Regions from separate parts of the Cupriavidus sp. 05N40 genome, predicted to be linked through region 1. Evidence: riboswitches for the same ligand, from Rfam matches in the RefSeq annotation. Region 1 holds a riboswitch; the other holds the start of a gene.
The links. Region 1 has a riboswitch for cobalamin ahead of AC1DO7_RS27480 (TonB-dependent receptor). Riboswitches for the same ligand answer to the same signal wherever they lie in the genome.
Positions count from the first base shown of each region.

Region 1 (7,765 bases):
CCAGCGGCTGCAGCAACGCCATCCGCGCGCGCGCGTGCTGGCTAACCGGCTGCTGGTCGACGACGGCGGGCTGGTCACCTCGGCCGGCGTCACGGCCGGCATCGACCTGGCGTTGCACCTGATCGCGCGCGATTTCGGCGCGCCGGCGGCGATCCGCGTGGCGCGCGACAACGTGGTGCCGTTCCGCCGCCTGAGCCAGGATCCCGCGCTCGACGCGCAACTACGCTACCGCGACCACGATCACGCGGTCATCCACGCCGTGCAAGATTTCCTGACGGCCCGGCCGGACTACGCGCTGCCCTATGCGGCGCTGGCCGCCCGCTTCGCGCTGAGCTACCGGCAACTGGCCCGGCTGTTCCACCAGCAATGCGGCGTGACGCTAAAGCAGTACCAGCAGCAATTGCGCGTTGCGCTGGCGCGGCGGCTGCTGCGCGAAAGCGACTGGCCCATGGAACAGGTGGCCGCGCACTGCGGCTTTGCCAGCCCGCACGCATTGCGGGCTGCATGGCGCCAGGAGGAGGCCGTGACGCCGTCTGCCTGGCGCATGGCATCCGCTTGATGCGCGACCCGGCCCGTGGCGTCTTGCGCCGCTGTCGCGCGGGCGACCGTGCCGCCTCCGGCGCAGTGGAGCGGGGCCGAGGTCTCCACGCCATTGGCCGACGCCCCCAGGAAGAACGGGCTGGAGATGAGCGGGGCGAGCGCGCGCACCGCGACCCAGCAATCGCGGCCCCGCAGTTCCCGCCCGGCAGCCACGTATACCGCCGCGCCGCCATTGCCGATCCGCCGATCCAGGGGAAATGCGGGGCCGGCTTCCGCGCCGGCATGGGCCGCGCCGCACCCGCGAGTGATGCATTGTCCCTGCGGTGGGTCGCAAGGGGCATCCGGCTACCGGGCGCGCCAGCGCCGGAGCGCCGCGGGCTGGGTCGCGCCCGTGCACCCGTGGCGATGGCCTGCCCGCCACGCACTATATTGGAAGCTGCCATGATCCCACCCCGGAGGAAGACCGCATGAAATCCAGCATCTACCGCATCACTGCCGTGTCGATCCTGCTCGCCGGCCTGCTGCCGGCGGCCGCGATCCACGCGCAGATCGGCGACATGCTCAAGGGAGCCACGCAGGGCGGAGGAAGCAGCACCGGCGGCCTGGGCGGCCTCGCCGGCAGCCTGGGCGGCGGCATGCCTTCGCTGCAATCGCTGAGTTCCGGCAGCATCGGCAATGTGGCCGGTGTGCTGGAGTATTGCGTCAAGAACAACTACCTCGGCGGCGGCGGCGCTTCGTCCGTCAAGGACCAGCTGATGGGCAAGCTCGGCGGCTCGGCGACATCGGACCCCGGCTACACGGACGGCGCCAAGGGAATACTCAGCAGCAGCGACGGCAACAAGTTCGACCTCAGCGGCGGCGGCCTCAAGGATCAGGTCACCAAGCAGGTCTGCGACAAGATCCTGGCGCAGGGCAAGTCGCTGCTATAGGGATAGGGCCGGGCGCGCAAACGGCGCGCGCCCGGCCCGCGCACTCATGCCGGCACGAGGCGGAAGGCGGACACCGCATGGTGCAGCGCGCCGGCCTGGTCTTCGAGCGAGGCCGCGGCCGCGCTGGCCTGCTCCACCAGCGCTGCGTTCTGCTGCGTCATCTGGTCCATCTGCGAGACCGCGCGGTTGACCTCCTCGATGCCGGTGCGCTGTTCGGCCGTGGCCGAGGCGATGCCGTCCATGATGGCGGTCACGCGGCCCACCGCGTTGACGATCTCGGCCATGGTCTGGCCGGCCTGCTCGACCAGGGCGGAGCCGCTGTCGACCTGCCCCACCGATTCCACGATCAAGGTCTTGATTTCCTTGGCGGCACCCGCGCTGCGCTGCGCGAGGTTGCGCACCTCGCCGGCCACCACGGCGAAGCCGCGGCCCTGCTCGCCGGCACGCGCGGCTTCCACCGCTGCATTGAGCGCGAGGATATTGGTCTGGAAGGCGATGCCGTCGATCACGCCGATGATGTCGTTGATCTTGCGCGAGCTGGCAGTGATGCCGCGCATCTTGGCCACGAYCTCGCTCACCACGCTGCCGCCCTGCTGCGCGATCTGCGCGGCATCGGCCACGTACTGGCTGGCCTCGGCGGCGTTGTCGGCGTTCTGGCGCACGGTGGCGGTGATCTGCTCCATGCTGGCGGCGGTCTGCTCCAGCGAGGCCGCCTGCTGCTCGGTGCGGCTCGACAGGTCGGTGTTGCCGGCGGCGATCTGCTGCGCGGCGGCGCTGATGGAATCGGCCGACTGCTGGATGCCCGCCACCGTGCCGGCAAGCTGGTCGCGCATATGGCCGATGGCGTACATCAGGCTGGCATTGTCATCCGGGGCGGTGTCGGCACGCACCGTGAGGTCGCCGCCGGCCATGCGCAGCGCCAGCGCCGCCGCCGCAGCGGGCTCGCCACCGACCGAGCGCTGGATGCTGCGGATCAGCAGCGTGGCCACCACCGAGATCACGATGCCGAGCAGCACCAGCAGGCCAAGCGACTGATACAGGGAAGCGCGGAACTGTGCCTGCACATCATCCATATAGGTGCCGGCGACGAGATCCCAGCCCCACGGCTTGTAGCGGGCCACGTAGCCGATCTTGGGGCTGGCCTGGTCGCTGCCGGGCTTGGGCCACCAGTAGTCCAGGTGGCACGGGCTTCGTCTTCGGTCATCTTGCCCAGGCGCGCCTGCTCGGCGTAGTCACGCACCAGCGACAGCGACATGTCGACCACGTTGGCCAGTTCGCCGCGACGGTCCGCCATCTGCAGTTGCCGGGTCTGGAAGGCGTGCGTCACGGTCAGCAGCAGCAGGCCGAGCCAGGCCAGCACGAGGGGGATCCACAGCTTTTTTCGCAGGGTCAGGTGATTCATGGAAGGGTTCGCTTTATATCCAGGCATGCGCCGGCGATGCAAAAGGCACGCGGCATGCACGGATATCGGAGCGCACCTTGTCTTCTTTAGCGCTGCGTGCGGCATCTCCGCAAGAAGCCACCAGGATGCGGACGGAATGGCGCATAAAGCACCAAAATCGCGCCGCAGATCGCCATCCCGGTGCACCACCGCCCCGGTGTGCGTGATCACAACGAAGGGCCAGGCCACCAGGCAAGCACAGTAGAAATCCCGTTACAATCGCGGTCGCTTTCCACATTGCTCCTGCAATTGGATTGCAACAGGTTCGAAGGTGCCCCCGCCGCGCGACACGCGGCGAGGGTTAAACGGGAAACAGGTGCGCCGCCATGTGCGCGGCAAATCCTGTGCTGCCCCCGCAACGGTCAGCAGGTAGAAAGGTGTCACGCCGGGCCCACAGGCCGCGGCAGCCACTGCGCGTCGGAACGCGTGGGAAGGCGGCACCCTGGACGCGCCCAAGCGGCAGTGCGTCCCCCTGCGAGCCCGGATACCGGCCTTGCGAACGATCACCGAGGCTGCGGACGGGCGGCAAGGCGTGAGGCTGCCGGGCATGCGTCCCGGCGCCATTGCGCGCGCGTCCGTGGCTTGTTCGTTCATTGCCGCGGGCGGGGTCGCCTGCGGCTCACGATGGAAAGTCCATGCCCGCGCGCTCCCGTTTCACCCGCACCGCCCCGCCCGGCCCTGTCCGGCCCCGGTTTTCCCCCACCCGCCGCAAGCTGGCCCGCGGTTGTGCGCTGGCACTGTCGCTGGGGGCCTTTGCCGGCGCCGGCGCGGAGGCCGCCCGGGCCGCCGAAGACACCGAAGCACCCGGCCGCGCGCATGCGCAGCCGGCACCGAAAGACGCCGCCGTGCTGCCGCCGGTGGTGATCAGCAGCGCGGCGGCGCTGCCCGGCCTGTCGCTGTCGGAACCTGCCAGTACCGCCAGCCGGCTGGGACTGACGCCGCTCGAGACCCCGGCCAGCGTGGAGGTGCTGCCCGGCGAGGTGATCCGCGAGCGCGGCGACCTGACCGTGAGCGACGCCGTGTCCCGCGCCACCGGCATCATCGCCAACGGCGCCCCCGGCAACGGCGGCACCGCGCTGACCGCGCGCGGCTTCTCGGGCCAGGGCTCGGTGATGCAACTCTACGACGGCACGCGCCTCTACGTGGCGGCCGGCACGGTGACCTTCCCCTTCGATACCTGGTCGGTTGACCGCATCGAGGTGCTGCGCGGCGCGGCGTCGGTCATGTATGGCGAGGGCGCCATCGGCGGCGTGGTCAACGTGATTCCCAAGAAGCCGATGCGCGCGCCGATCACCAACGAGCTGCAGCTCACCGGCGGCACCCAGCGGACGGCGCGCGCGGCCTTCGACACCGGCGGCGCGGTCAACGACAACCTCTCCTACCGCTTCAATGTCAACTACGGACGCTCCGCCGGCTGGGTGGAACGCGGCGAATCGCGCAACGTGGCCGTATCCGCCGCGGTGCGGCTCGACGTCTCGCCGGAGTTCAATGTCACGCTGTCCTATGACGACGGCGACCAGCACCCGATGCGCTATTTCGGTACGCCGCTGGTCAACGGCAGCCTGGATACGTCGCTGCGCACGAAGAACTACAACGTGGGCGACAGCGAGATCACCTACCGCGACCGCTGGACGCGCCTGGCCGCGCAATGGCAGCCGAACGAACGCGTGACCGTGCGCAACCAGTTCTACTACCTCACCAGCCAGCGCCACTGGCGCGATGCCGAGTCCTACACCTTCCTCCCCGCCTCCGGCCAGGTGCGCCGCACCGACTACCTGGAAATCCTGCACGACCAGGAACAGGTAGGCGACCGCGCCGACCTGAAGATCGACGGGCAGCTGTTCGGCATGGCCAACACCGCCACGGTGGGCTTCGACGTCAACCGCATCAACTTCACCCACAGCAACAACTCGCCCTACGGCGGCACGTCCACCGTCAACGCCTATCAGTTCGATCCGGGCCAGTTCTTCAGCCCGCCGGGGGTGGTCACTTCGCCGCGCTACCGCACCCACACCACGCAAGCCGCCCTGTTCGGCGAGGACCGCCTCAAGCTCACGCAGCAGTGGTCGGTGATAGGCGGCGTGCGCTTCGACCATGCCCAGCTCGAGCGCGGCAACCTGCTCACTGGCGACGACTGGACCCGCAACTTCAACAACGTGACGTGGCGCGCCGGCACGGTCTACGAGCTCACGCCGAAGCTGTCGGTCTACGCGCAGTACGCCACCGCCACCGATCCGCTCGGCGCGCTGATCACCACCTCGGACGCGCAGAAGGACTTCAAGCTCGCCACCGGCCGGCAGATCGAGGCCGGCATCAAGCAATCGTTCTGGGACCAGCGCGGCGAATGGACCTTCGCCGCGTACCAGATCGTGAAGAAGAACCTGCTCACGCGCGACGCCAGCAACCCGGCGCTGACGGTGCAGGTAGGCGAGCAGTCCTCGCGCGGGCTGGAAGCCTCCCTCAGCATCGAACTCATGCGCGGCCTGCGCGTGGACGCCAACGGCACCGTGCTGCGCGCGCGCTATGACGATTTCGCCGAAAGCGTGAACGGCGCGCTGGTCTCGCGCAACGGCAATGTGCCGACTGGCGTGCCGCAGCAGGCGGCCAACCTGTGGCTGACCTGGGCCTTCGCGCCGCAGTGGCAGGTGGGCAGCGGCCTGCGCTATGTGGGCCGGCGCTATACCAACAACGCCAACACCACGGCCATGCCCTCGTACACCGTGGTGGACGCCTCGCTGCAGTGGCGCGTGTCGCGCAAGACGGCGCTGGCGCTGCGCGTGTACAACCTGTTCAACCGCAACTACGCCGAGACCTCCGGCAACAGCGGCGGGCAGTGGCTGCTGGGGCGGCCGCGCGCGGCAGAGTTGTCGGCCAACTTCTACTTCTAGGCATGGCCACGATGCGCCGCCCGGGGTCCTGGCGGGAGCGCGGCTGGCGCTTCACGCGACGCTGGCTCTACCTGATCCACCGCTGGGCCGGCATCGCCGGCTGCCTGCTGATCGCGATGTGGTTTCTCTCGGGCCTGGTCATGATGTACGTGGCCTTTCCCGCGCTGACCGATGCAGAACGCCTCGCCGGCCTGCCGCCGCTGGACCTGCCCGCGGTGCGGGTCACGCCGGCCGCCGCCATGGCCAGCGCCGGCCTGGAGCGCTTCCCGCGCAGCCTGCGCCTGGAGATGATGGGCACCCAGCCGGTCTACCGCATGGTCGACTGGCGCGGCACGCCGCACACGGTCTCCGCGCGCGACGGCGCGCCCATCGGGCAGGTGGATGCCGCCACCGCGCAGGACATCGCCGCGCGCTTCGCCCGTGTGGGCAAGGCACGCTGGGTCGAGACCGCCGAGCGCGACCAGTGGACCGTGCCCAACGGCCTGAACGCCTGGCGCCCGCTGCACCGCATCGCGCTGGACGACGATGCCGGCACCGAACTGTACGTGTCCGCGCGCACCGGCGAAGTCATGCGCGACACCAGGCGCGCCGAGCGCTTCTGGAACTGGCTGGGCGCGGTGCCGCACTGGCTGTACTTCACGCCGGTGCGCGCCGATCCCCCGCTGTGGCGGCAGGTGGTGCTGTGGACCTCCGGCGTGTGCATGGCCGTGGCGGTGAGCGGCATCTGGATCGGCTGGCTGCGGCTGCGCGTGCAGCGCCGCTTTGCGCATGGCAGCGCGGGCGGCACCTCGCCCTACCACGGCTGGATGGCCTGGCACCATGTCGCCGGGCTGGGCGGCGCGCTGTTCCTGCTGGCATGGCTGGCCAGCGGCTGGCTCTCGGTCAACCCCAACCAGTGGTTCCCGGGGCGGAATTTCGACCAGGCCGCGCTCGAGCGCTATGCGGGACAGACCTTGCCGCGCTTTGCCGATCTGGACGGCAGCGCGCTGGCCAGCCAGTTGCGCGCCGCCGGGCGACCGCGCGAAATCCGCATGACGTGGCAGGCAGGCCAGCCGGTGCTGCTGGTGGCGACCGCGGCGCAGGACGGCCTCGCCTATCGCGCCGATACCGGCGCCGCGCTCGCGCCAACCGGCGAGCGGCTCACCGCAGCTGCCGCCAGCCTGGTGCCCGGGGCCGGCATCGCCGGGAGCGAACTGCTGACGCAGCCGGACGACTACTGGTACAGCCATCACCAGCCGCGCAAGCTGCCCGTGCTGCGGGTACGCTTCGACGACGCCGCCGCCACCTGGGCCTATCTCGACGCCACCAACGGCAGCCTGCTCGGCCGCAGCGACGGCAGCCGGCGCGCCTACCGCTGGCTGTTCAACGCGGCGCACAGCTGGGACCTGGGCTGGCTGCTGCGGCACCGGCCCGCGTGGGACATTGCCGTGTGGGCGCTGTCCGCCGCCGGGCTCCTCATCTCCGTCAGCGGCGTGGTGATAGGCTGGCGGCGCCTGTTCCGCCCCCGTCGCCGCGCCGGGACACAACGCTGACCGATTCGCACTAGATCACAGAACCGACCATGCTCCGCTTCCTCGCCAGCATCTTCAACGACCAGCACGCCGACGTACGGCGCAAGGTCATCGCCTTGTACGCCTTCCTGATCGCCGCCAATGTCGGCGCCTGGATCTGGGCGCTGGCCGCCTTCCGCGACCACCCCATGCTGCTGGCCTCGGCCGTGCTCGCCTACTCGCTGGGACTGCGCCACGCCGTGGACGCCGACCATATCGCCGCCATCGACAACGTCACGCGCAAGCTGATGCAGGAAGGCAAGCGTCCGGTCGCGGTCGGCTTCTTCTTTTCGCTCGGGCACTCCACCGTGGTCACGCTGATGTCGATCGGCATCGCCGTGGCCGCCGCCGCGCTGCAGACCCGCTTCGCCGACATGAAGGCCGTGGGCGGCATGATCGGCACCAGCGTGTCGGCAC
Region 1 covers NZ_JBFTND010000140.1:3,844-11,608, forward strand. Annotated here, with positions in the region: gene AC1DO7_RS27465 (GlxA family transcriptional regulator) at 1-559, shown strand, start outside; gene AC1DO7_RS27470 (YjjA family protein) at 1,008-1,469, shown strand; partial or broken gene AC1DO7_RS27475 (methyl-accepting chemotaxis protein) at 1,514-2,871, opposite strand; cobalamin riboswitch at 3,163-3,420, shown strand; gene AC1DO7_RS27480 (TonB-dependent receptor) at 3,546-5,798, shown strand; gene AC1DO7_RS27485 (PepSY domain-containing protein) at 5,810-7,330, shown strand; gene AC1DO7_RS27490 (HoxN/HupN/NixA family nickel/cobalt transporter) at 7,360-7,765, shown strand, end outside.

Region 2 (7,765 bases), on a different contig from region 1:
CAAGCTGCTGCTGCCGCTGGACGGCGAGCCGGCAGTCAGGCGCACCGTGCGCGCGGTGCTGGCCGCGCGGCCGCTGGAGGTCGTGGTGGTGACGGGATGCAAGGGCCGCGAGGTCATCGGCGCGCTCGCTGGCCTGCCGGTCGATTTCCAGCCGAATCCGCGCTACGAAGAAGGACAGATGACATCGGTGGCCGCCGGCGTGGCCGCGCTGCGCATGCCATGCAGCGTGGTGCTGGTGTGCCTGGCCGACCAGGTATTGCTGGAGCCGGCCGATTACCTGGAGCTGGTACGCGCCTTCGCGACGATGCCGCGCGGCTCGATCGTGGTGCCGGTGCACGCGGGGCAGCGCGGCAACCCGGTGGCGTTCTCTGCGAGCTATGCGGCCGAGGTGGTGGCGGGGCACGTGAACCCGGGTTGCCGCAAGCTGATCGCCGACCACCCGGACGAAGTCTTCGTCCACGAGGCCGGCCACGACCGCTTCACTACCGATATGGATACGCCCGAAGACTACGCGCGTATCGTGGAACGGCTTACTTCAGCATCTGCACCGAGCCGTTTACCGTCACCGTGACCTGCGCCTTGCCGCCTTCGACCGGCACCGGCGCCGAGTCCGCCATCATGGCCTTGGCCGCATACATGCGTGGCACCGGCTGCACCGCGCCGACATCGCCGACCTGCACTTCGCGGATCGAATAGCTGCTGTAGCCGAACAGCTTGGTGGTGGCGTCGGCCTTGCCGCGGAACGAGGCCACGGCCTGCTCGGTCAGCTTGGCCTCGGCTGCCTGGCGTGCTTCGCGCGAGAGCGAGAAGGCGATGCTCTGCACCTGCATCTGGCTGGAAAGCTGGCCGGCGAGCTTGGACACGGCGGTGAAATCGCGCGATTGCAGGATCACCTCGGCGCGCCCGCGCCAGGTGCTGATACGGCCGTTGCGGTCGGTCGACGGGTTGATGGAGAAGCCGCCCGATTCGGCCTGGACGCCGGAAGTGCGCCTGGCCTGCTCGATCACCTGCTTTGCCTTGGCCGACAGTGCCGAGGAGATCGCACCCGGCTCGGCGCCTTCCTGCTCGGCGGCAAGGGTCAGGTGGACCACGTCGGTGGGCACGTCGGTGGCGGCCTGGGCGGCCAGCGCCAGCACGCCGGCCGGCGCCGGATCGTGGGTCGGGACACCGCCCTGGGCGGATGCGACCATGGCGGCGGTACCGAGCAGCGTGGCGGCAAGCAGTTGTTTCATGTAGTTTCTCCCGTTCAGACGATGCGTATCAGACGCGTGGCGCAGGTGATCGTTCCGCTACGCGGGGCCAACGTTGTATCTGCATGTATCCGCCGGGCCGCTGCGCCGTGCTAGAACGCGTGCCAGGCCTTCCAGAACATATAGGCCGAGAGGCAGAACAGCAGGCCGGCGAAGACCTTCTTGAGCTGCGCCGTCCAGGCTGTGCGCGGTGCGCGCGCCCAGCGGCGCGGTCAGCACGCTGGCCACTGCGATCACCGCCAGCGCGGGCAGGTAGATATAGCCGAGCGAGCCCGGCGGCAGCCCGGCCTGGCCCAGGCCGCTCCACACATAGCCGATCACGCTTGCCACCGCGATCGGGAAGCCGAGCGCGGCCGACGTGGCCACCGCATTGTGGATGGGAACGTTGCACCAGGTCATGAACGGCACCGAGACAAAGCCGCCGCCGGCACCCACGAGGCTGGAGAGAAAGCCGATCACGCCGCCAGCGCCGAGCATGCCCGGCGTGCCGGGCAGCTGGCGGTGTGGCGCCGGCTTGCGGTTGCGCAGCATCTGCCACGCCGAAAAGCCGACGAACAGCGCGAACAGCAGCGACAGCCAGCTCGTCTTGAGCGCGGCAAAGACCTTGCCGCCGCCGATCATGCCGCCGACCAGGATGCCTGGCGCCAGCGCGAGCACCAGCCCCCAGCGCACCATGCCGCGCTTGTGGTGGGCGCGCACGGAGGACAGCGAGGTAAACAGGATGGTCGCCATCGAGGTGGCGATCGCCATATGGACGATGGCCTCGTGCGGGAAGGCCATGTACGTGAACAGCAGCGTGAGGAAAGGCACCATCAGCATGCCGCCACCGACGCCGAGCAGGCCGGCGCAGAAGCCAGTAAAGGCACCGAGCAGCAGCAGCCCGGGAATCAGGGAGAAGCTCATGAAGCGGATTCGACCTTGTTGGTGTTATTGATGTTTTTGGTGTTGCTGGCGTCGAAGCGCCGGGGCGCGGCCGGTGTGGCGGGTGTGACCTGAGTGACCTGAGTGGCCCGGGTGATGCCGGGGGCTGGGGGTGCGTGTAGCTGTGCGCGGCTCAACCCATCAGCCGCGTGGTGATGAAGCGCCATTCGGCAGGCGTCACCGGCGTGATGGACAGGCGGTTGCCGCGGCGTAGCACGGCCATGTCCGCGAGTTCCTCGTGCGCGCGCAGGTCGGCCAGCGAGATCAGCGCGCTCTTGGAGACGTAGCGCACATCCACCAGCATCCAGCGCGGCGCGTCGGCTTTGGCGGCGGCATCGTAGTAATCGCTCTTGGGGTCGAACTGGGTGGGGTCGGGGTAGGGCTGCGAGCTGACCTCGGCCAGGCCGGCGATGCCGGGCTGCGGGCAGGAGGAGTGATAGAACAGCACGCCGTCGCCGATGCGCATGGCGTCGCGCATGAAATTGCGCGCCTGGTAGTTGCGCACACCGGTCCAGGGCAAGGCGCCGCGTTCGGCAAGGGTATCGATGCTGGCCTCGTCCGGTTCCGATTTCATCAGCCAGTACTGGCGGGCCCGGTCGGCGGCAGTGGCTTGCGAGGATCGGCTCATTGGCTTGTGGCTCACGGCGGAGTGGCGTTGGCGACAGCGCTATGGTGCAGCAAGCCCGGCCAAAAGAAAACCATGCGGGAAACGATGCGGAAAATCATGCGGAAAACCAGGCACGCCGGCAGTTCTCGCGCGCGCCGGAGCTCCCTGCGCAAATGCATGCCGCCGCGTGGCGGCATCGCGAGCCCGCGCGCAAGGAGAGCGCAAAAAGGAAACGCAAAAAGAAAAGGGCGGTGGTCTGAAACCACCGCCCTTTGTAGGGGTCCCCGCCTCGGCCGCTGGATCGGCATCCTGAACCCAAGTGAGGTTCAGAGTGGCTGCGGAAGCCGTATTTTGGGTACATCACTGAATCAGGGAGTCCGAAGACTATGAACCAAGCGACGCGCTCGCCCACACGGCATTGTCCCGCACCAACAAATGCTTATCGGTTCAAGGAATATGATCCTGACGAACCAGGCAGGGAAACTGTCAAACGTCTGACTTTTTTTGCTGCCGGACCAGATACTTCCGCAGGCTGTCAGACGTTTGCCGTTTCTAACTTGGATGGGATGAAAACGGCGGTCAGGCGCGATAACCCGACCTAAGGTGTCGCGACTATGTGGCTTTGCGCGACTTGGCTCCACTATACACCTCTGGGCTTTTCATACCAAGCCCGTCTTGGCGCGTCGTTACATTTTGCCGGCGCGCGCGGCACCTCGGGCACATCGTGGCGTTCCTGCCGCAATACCTGTGCCGTGCGGGGCACCGCGCCATGCGGGCGCGCACCCGAACCCGCGTTCAGCCACGCGAGACCGGCGCGTTGGTGCCCACGTGGGCGTACTGGCGCAGGGCCTCGTCGGCGCGTTCGTTGAGCTCGCGGATACGCGCGCGCACGGCGTCCACCGGGATGGTGCCGTCTTCCTGCTGCTTGCGCTTGAGCGATAGCAGGTCCGAGGCGATGCTGATCGCGGCCATCACGGCGACACGTTCCACGCCCTTGGCGGAAACGCCGCCCTTGAGGCGGGTCATCTGGTCGTCTACCAGGGCGACGGCCTCGAGCAGCGCGGCCTCGTTGTCGGGCGCGATGGCGAAGCGGTAGGACTGGCCGGCGATGTTGACTTCGACTTGCTTGTTGCTCATGCGTTTTCTCCGGGTGCCTTGGTGTGGGCGCTGTCAGCGGTATGGGCGCTGGCCGCGTGGCCGGCCGAGTCGCCGTCGCCCAGCAGGTCGAGCTGGCGGGCGTCGCTGGCGGTGGGGAGTTTGTCGAGGATCGACTGGATGCGCAGCTGCGCTTCCTCGATCTTGATATTGAGCAGCTCGCGGTCGGCTGCCATGGCCTCGCGATCGCCGCGCAGCTGGCTGGCTTCGGCCTGCAGGCGTTCGATCTCCTCGCGCAGGCGCTGGTTCTCGGCGGCAAGGGTGTCGGCGTGGTGCAGCACGCGTCCGATCTTGGCGGCGAGTTGTTCGAGTTCGTTGAGCATGGAGCCTGTCATATCTAGGGTCTCGGGTTTTGGGATTCTAGCCCAAGCGCTATCGGGCGGATGGCGAAAGCAGCCCGGTGTGACCGGGCCAGCGCGCCGAAGTTGCACGCAACGTCGCCCAACGGGCGCCGTGGCGGCCATTTTCTGCCCGCTTCCGCGCGTTTGCGCCTGGCTTGGGGGATGCCGGCGGGCGTCATTGACGCTCGCCTTGAAACTGCCTACACTCGCGCACGTTCCAGGTGCTCGCAGTTCTGTTCACTACAGGGTTGCAGTTCAACGGGAAACAGGGAGCCAGCCTGCGCCGCCAGGGCGCAGGCGTGCCAACCTGTGCTGCCCCCGCAACGGTAAGCGACCGCGATCGCAAGAATCGCAGGGCCGGCCCATCTGCCACTGAACCGCAAGGTCCGGGAAGGCGGTCGGACCAGTGTCGCCAGCCCGGATACCGGCCTGAACGAGAGTGCGCCACTTTCCGCAGGAGCAGTGGCGCGCTTCATCGCCAGACGGTCCGCGGGGGAACGGACCAGGCTGCTCTCTCCCTCTTCGCATCATGCGCTCATCGTCTTCCAGGTCGAGCCGCCCGGCATTGCCGGCGTCCCGCCAGTCCACCCACGCACTTGTCCTACGGCCTTTGCCCGTCGCGCTGCTTGCCTTGCTCGCCGCCGGCGCGCCCGGCCTTGTCCATGCCCAGTCCGCCCCGGAGCCCGTGCCGGAACCCGCGGCGCAGCCTGCCGCCGCGCAGCTGACGCCGGTAGTGGTCACCGCCACCCGCACGGCCCAGTCGCTGACCGAGGCGCTGCCGCACACCACCGTGGTGACGCAGCAGGACATCGTCAATTCGCAGGCGCTGGACCTGCGCACGCTGCTGCGCTCGCAGGCCGGCGTGGAGTTCGCCACCAACGGCGGCCTTGGCGCCAACACCAGCCTGTTCATGCGCGGCGCCAACTCCAACCAGACGCTGATCCTGATCGACGGCGTGCGCGTTTCCTCGGTCAGCAGCGGCACGGCCCAGCTGGCCAATATTCTGCCCGACCAGATCGACCATATCGAAGTGGTGCGGGGCAATGTGTCGGCGCTCTACGGCTCGGACGCCATTGGCGGCGTGGTGCAGATCTTTACCAAGAGCGGCGCCGGGCAGCCCCCGGCGGCCAATGCGCAGATCGAGTATGGCAGCAACAATACGCGGCAGGGCACGGCGGGCTACGGCGGCCAGATCGGCGATACCTCGTTCAATATCACCGGCTCGGCCATCAAGACCGACGGCTTCTCGTCGGTCAACACCCAGCAGCAGCCCAAGGCCAATCCCAACGACAACCCGTACGACAACAAGAGCGTATCGGGCCAGGTCAAGCACCGCTTCACCAGCGACTGGGATGCGGGAGTGACGGCCTACTATTCAAAGAGCAAGCTGTCCTACGACAGCACCACGGGAAAGCCCACCGACGTCTGGTGGATGAACAGCGAGCTGTACACGGTATCGGGTTTCGTTAACGGCAAGCTGGGCCGGGACTGGAGTACGCATTTCAAGGTGGCGCAGAGCGAGGACCGCAGCAACACCACCAAGAACGGCCTGTTCGACAGCCGCTTCAATACGCGCAACCGCCAGTACACCTGGCAGAACGAGTACGCACTGGCGCCCACGCATACGCTGCTGTTCGGCGCCGAGTACGCGCAGCAGGAACTGGATTCCAGCGCCTACACCGCGCCCGTGCGCAATATCGCCTCGGTGTTTGGCGGCTACGATGGCCGCCTGGGCAAGCACCAGCTGCAGCTCAATGTGCGCAACGATCACTACTCGGACTTCGGCAGCCAGGCCAGCTACTTCGCGGGCTACGGCTATAACCTGACCGATGCGTTCAAGCTGATTGCCAATGCCAGCAACGCATTCCGCGCGCCCACCTTCAACGAGCTCTATTTTCCCAACTTTGGCCAGCCCGGCATCAACCCCGAGCGTGCCAAGTCGGTCGAGCTGGGCGCGCAGTACAGTACCGACAGCGCCGGCCTGCTGCGCGTGACCGCGTTCCAGACCCGCTACGACAACCTGATCACTTCGGCGCTGCAGCCCAACGGCCTGTTCCTGGCGCAGAATATCAACAAGGCCAAGGTGCAGGGCATCGAAGCCTCGTGGCGCGCCAGGCTGATGGGCACCGATGTCGGCGCCAGCGTGACGTTCCAGAACCCGGTGGACGAGCAAAGCAATACGCAGCTGCTGCGCCGCGCGCGCCGCCATGCCGCGTTCGACGTGGGCCGCCAGTTCGGTGACTTCCGCTTCGGCGGGGAGTGGATCATTTCGTCGGCGCGCATGGACAGCGGCTCGCGCACCCTGGGCGGATACGGTATCGTCAACCTCAATGCCCGCTACAACATCGACAAGCAATGGTTCGTCGCCGCCCGTGTGGAAAACCTGTTCGACAAGAACTACCAGCTCGCCTACCCGTACAACACGCAGGGGCGCGCCGGCTTTATCACGCTGGGATGGCGCCAGCGCTGATGGCGGCGGCCTGAGATGCGGCGCGCGCTTGCCGTCTGGCTGATGCTCGCCGCCGCCGGCGTGGCGGTGTTCCTGCTGTCGCTGGCAGTGGGCAGCGTGTCGCTCAGCGGCGCCCAGGTGTGGGGTGCGCTGGCCGGCGGCAGCACCGATACCGCCAGCGCCATCGTGCGCGAGCTGCGCCTGCCGCGCGCGGCGGCGGCTTTCGCCTGTGGCGGCCTGCTGGCTCTCACCGGCGCCCTGATGCAGGTGCTGCTGCGCAATCCGCTGGCCGAACCCTATGTGCTGGGCGTGTCCGGCGGCGCGGCCACCGGCGCGCTGGGCGCCATGCTGATGACGTGGCCGCTGTGGACGGTGCAGGCCGGCGCCGCCGGCGGCGCGCTGTTCTCGATGGTGCTGGTGGCCACGCTGGCGCGGCGCGACCTGTTGCATCCGCAGGTACAGGGCGGCCATCACGAGGCGGGCTCGCGCCTGTTGCTGACCGGCGTGATCCTGGCCGCTGGCTGGGGCGCGCTGATCACGCTGATCCTGAGCGTGGCGCCCGAGGCGCGCCTGCGCGGCATGCTGTTCTGGCTCACCGGCGATCTCGGCGGCACCGCCAGCTATGGCCTCGTGCTGGGCGCGCTGGTGCTGGCGGTGCTGCTGGTCATGCCGCTGGCCCGCTCGCTCAACGCCATGCTGATGGGCGAGACCGTGGCGCAGGCGCTCGGCGTGCGCGTGGGCGCGGTGCGCATGGCGGTATTCGTGCTGTCCTCGGTGGCGATCGCGGTGGCCATCACCGCGGCCGGCTCGATCGGCTTCGTCGGCCTGGTGGTGCCGCACCTGGTGCGGCTGGCGTGGGGCAACGACCAGCGCCTGCTGCTGCCCGCGTCGGCCCTGCTGGGCGGCGCGCTGCTGATGGCGGCCGACCTGGTGGCGCGCACGGTGATCGCGCCGGCGCAGCTGCCGGTGGGCGTGATCACGGCGCTGCTGGGCGTGCCCACCTTCCTCTTCTTGCTGCTGCGCAGGCCGCGCTGACGCTCAT
Region 2 covers NZ_JBFTND010000087.1:17,334-25,098, reverse strand. Annotated here, with positions in the region: gene AC1DO7_RS20680 (nucleotidyltransferase family protein) at 1-571, shown strand, start outside; gene AC1DO7_RS20675 (SIMPL domain-containing protein) at 531-1,232, opposite strand; partial or broken gene AC1DO7_RS20670 (sulfite exporter TauE/SafE family protein) at 1,343-2,153, opposite strand; gene AC1DO7_RS20665 (EVE domain-containing protein) at 2,305-2,799, opposite strand; gene AC1DO7_RS20660 (hypothetical protein) at 2,841-3,038, shown strand; RNA gene ssrS (6S RNA) at 3,056-3,262, opposite strand; gene AC1DO7_RS20650 (cell division protein ZapA) at 3,574-3,915, opposite strand; gene AC1DO7_RS20645 (hypothetical protein) at 3,912-4,256, opposite strand; cobalamin riboswitch at 4,476-4,721, shown strand; gene AC1DO7_RS20640 (TonB-dependent receptor plug domain-containing protein) at 4,804-6,744, shown strand; gene AC1DO7_RS20635 (FecCD family ABC transporter permease) at 6,760-7,758, shown strand; gene AC1DO7_RS20630 (ABC transporter ATP-binding protein) at 7,764-7,765, shown strand, end outside.
Region 2: linked by a shared signal. The riboswitch ahead of AC1DO7_RS20640 (TonB-dependent receptor plug domain-containing protein) and the one ahead of AC1DO7_RS27480 (TonB-dependent receptor) in region 1 are both predicted to bind cobalamin.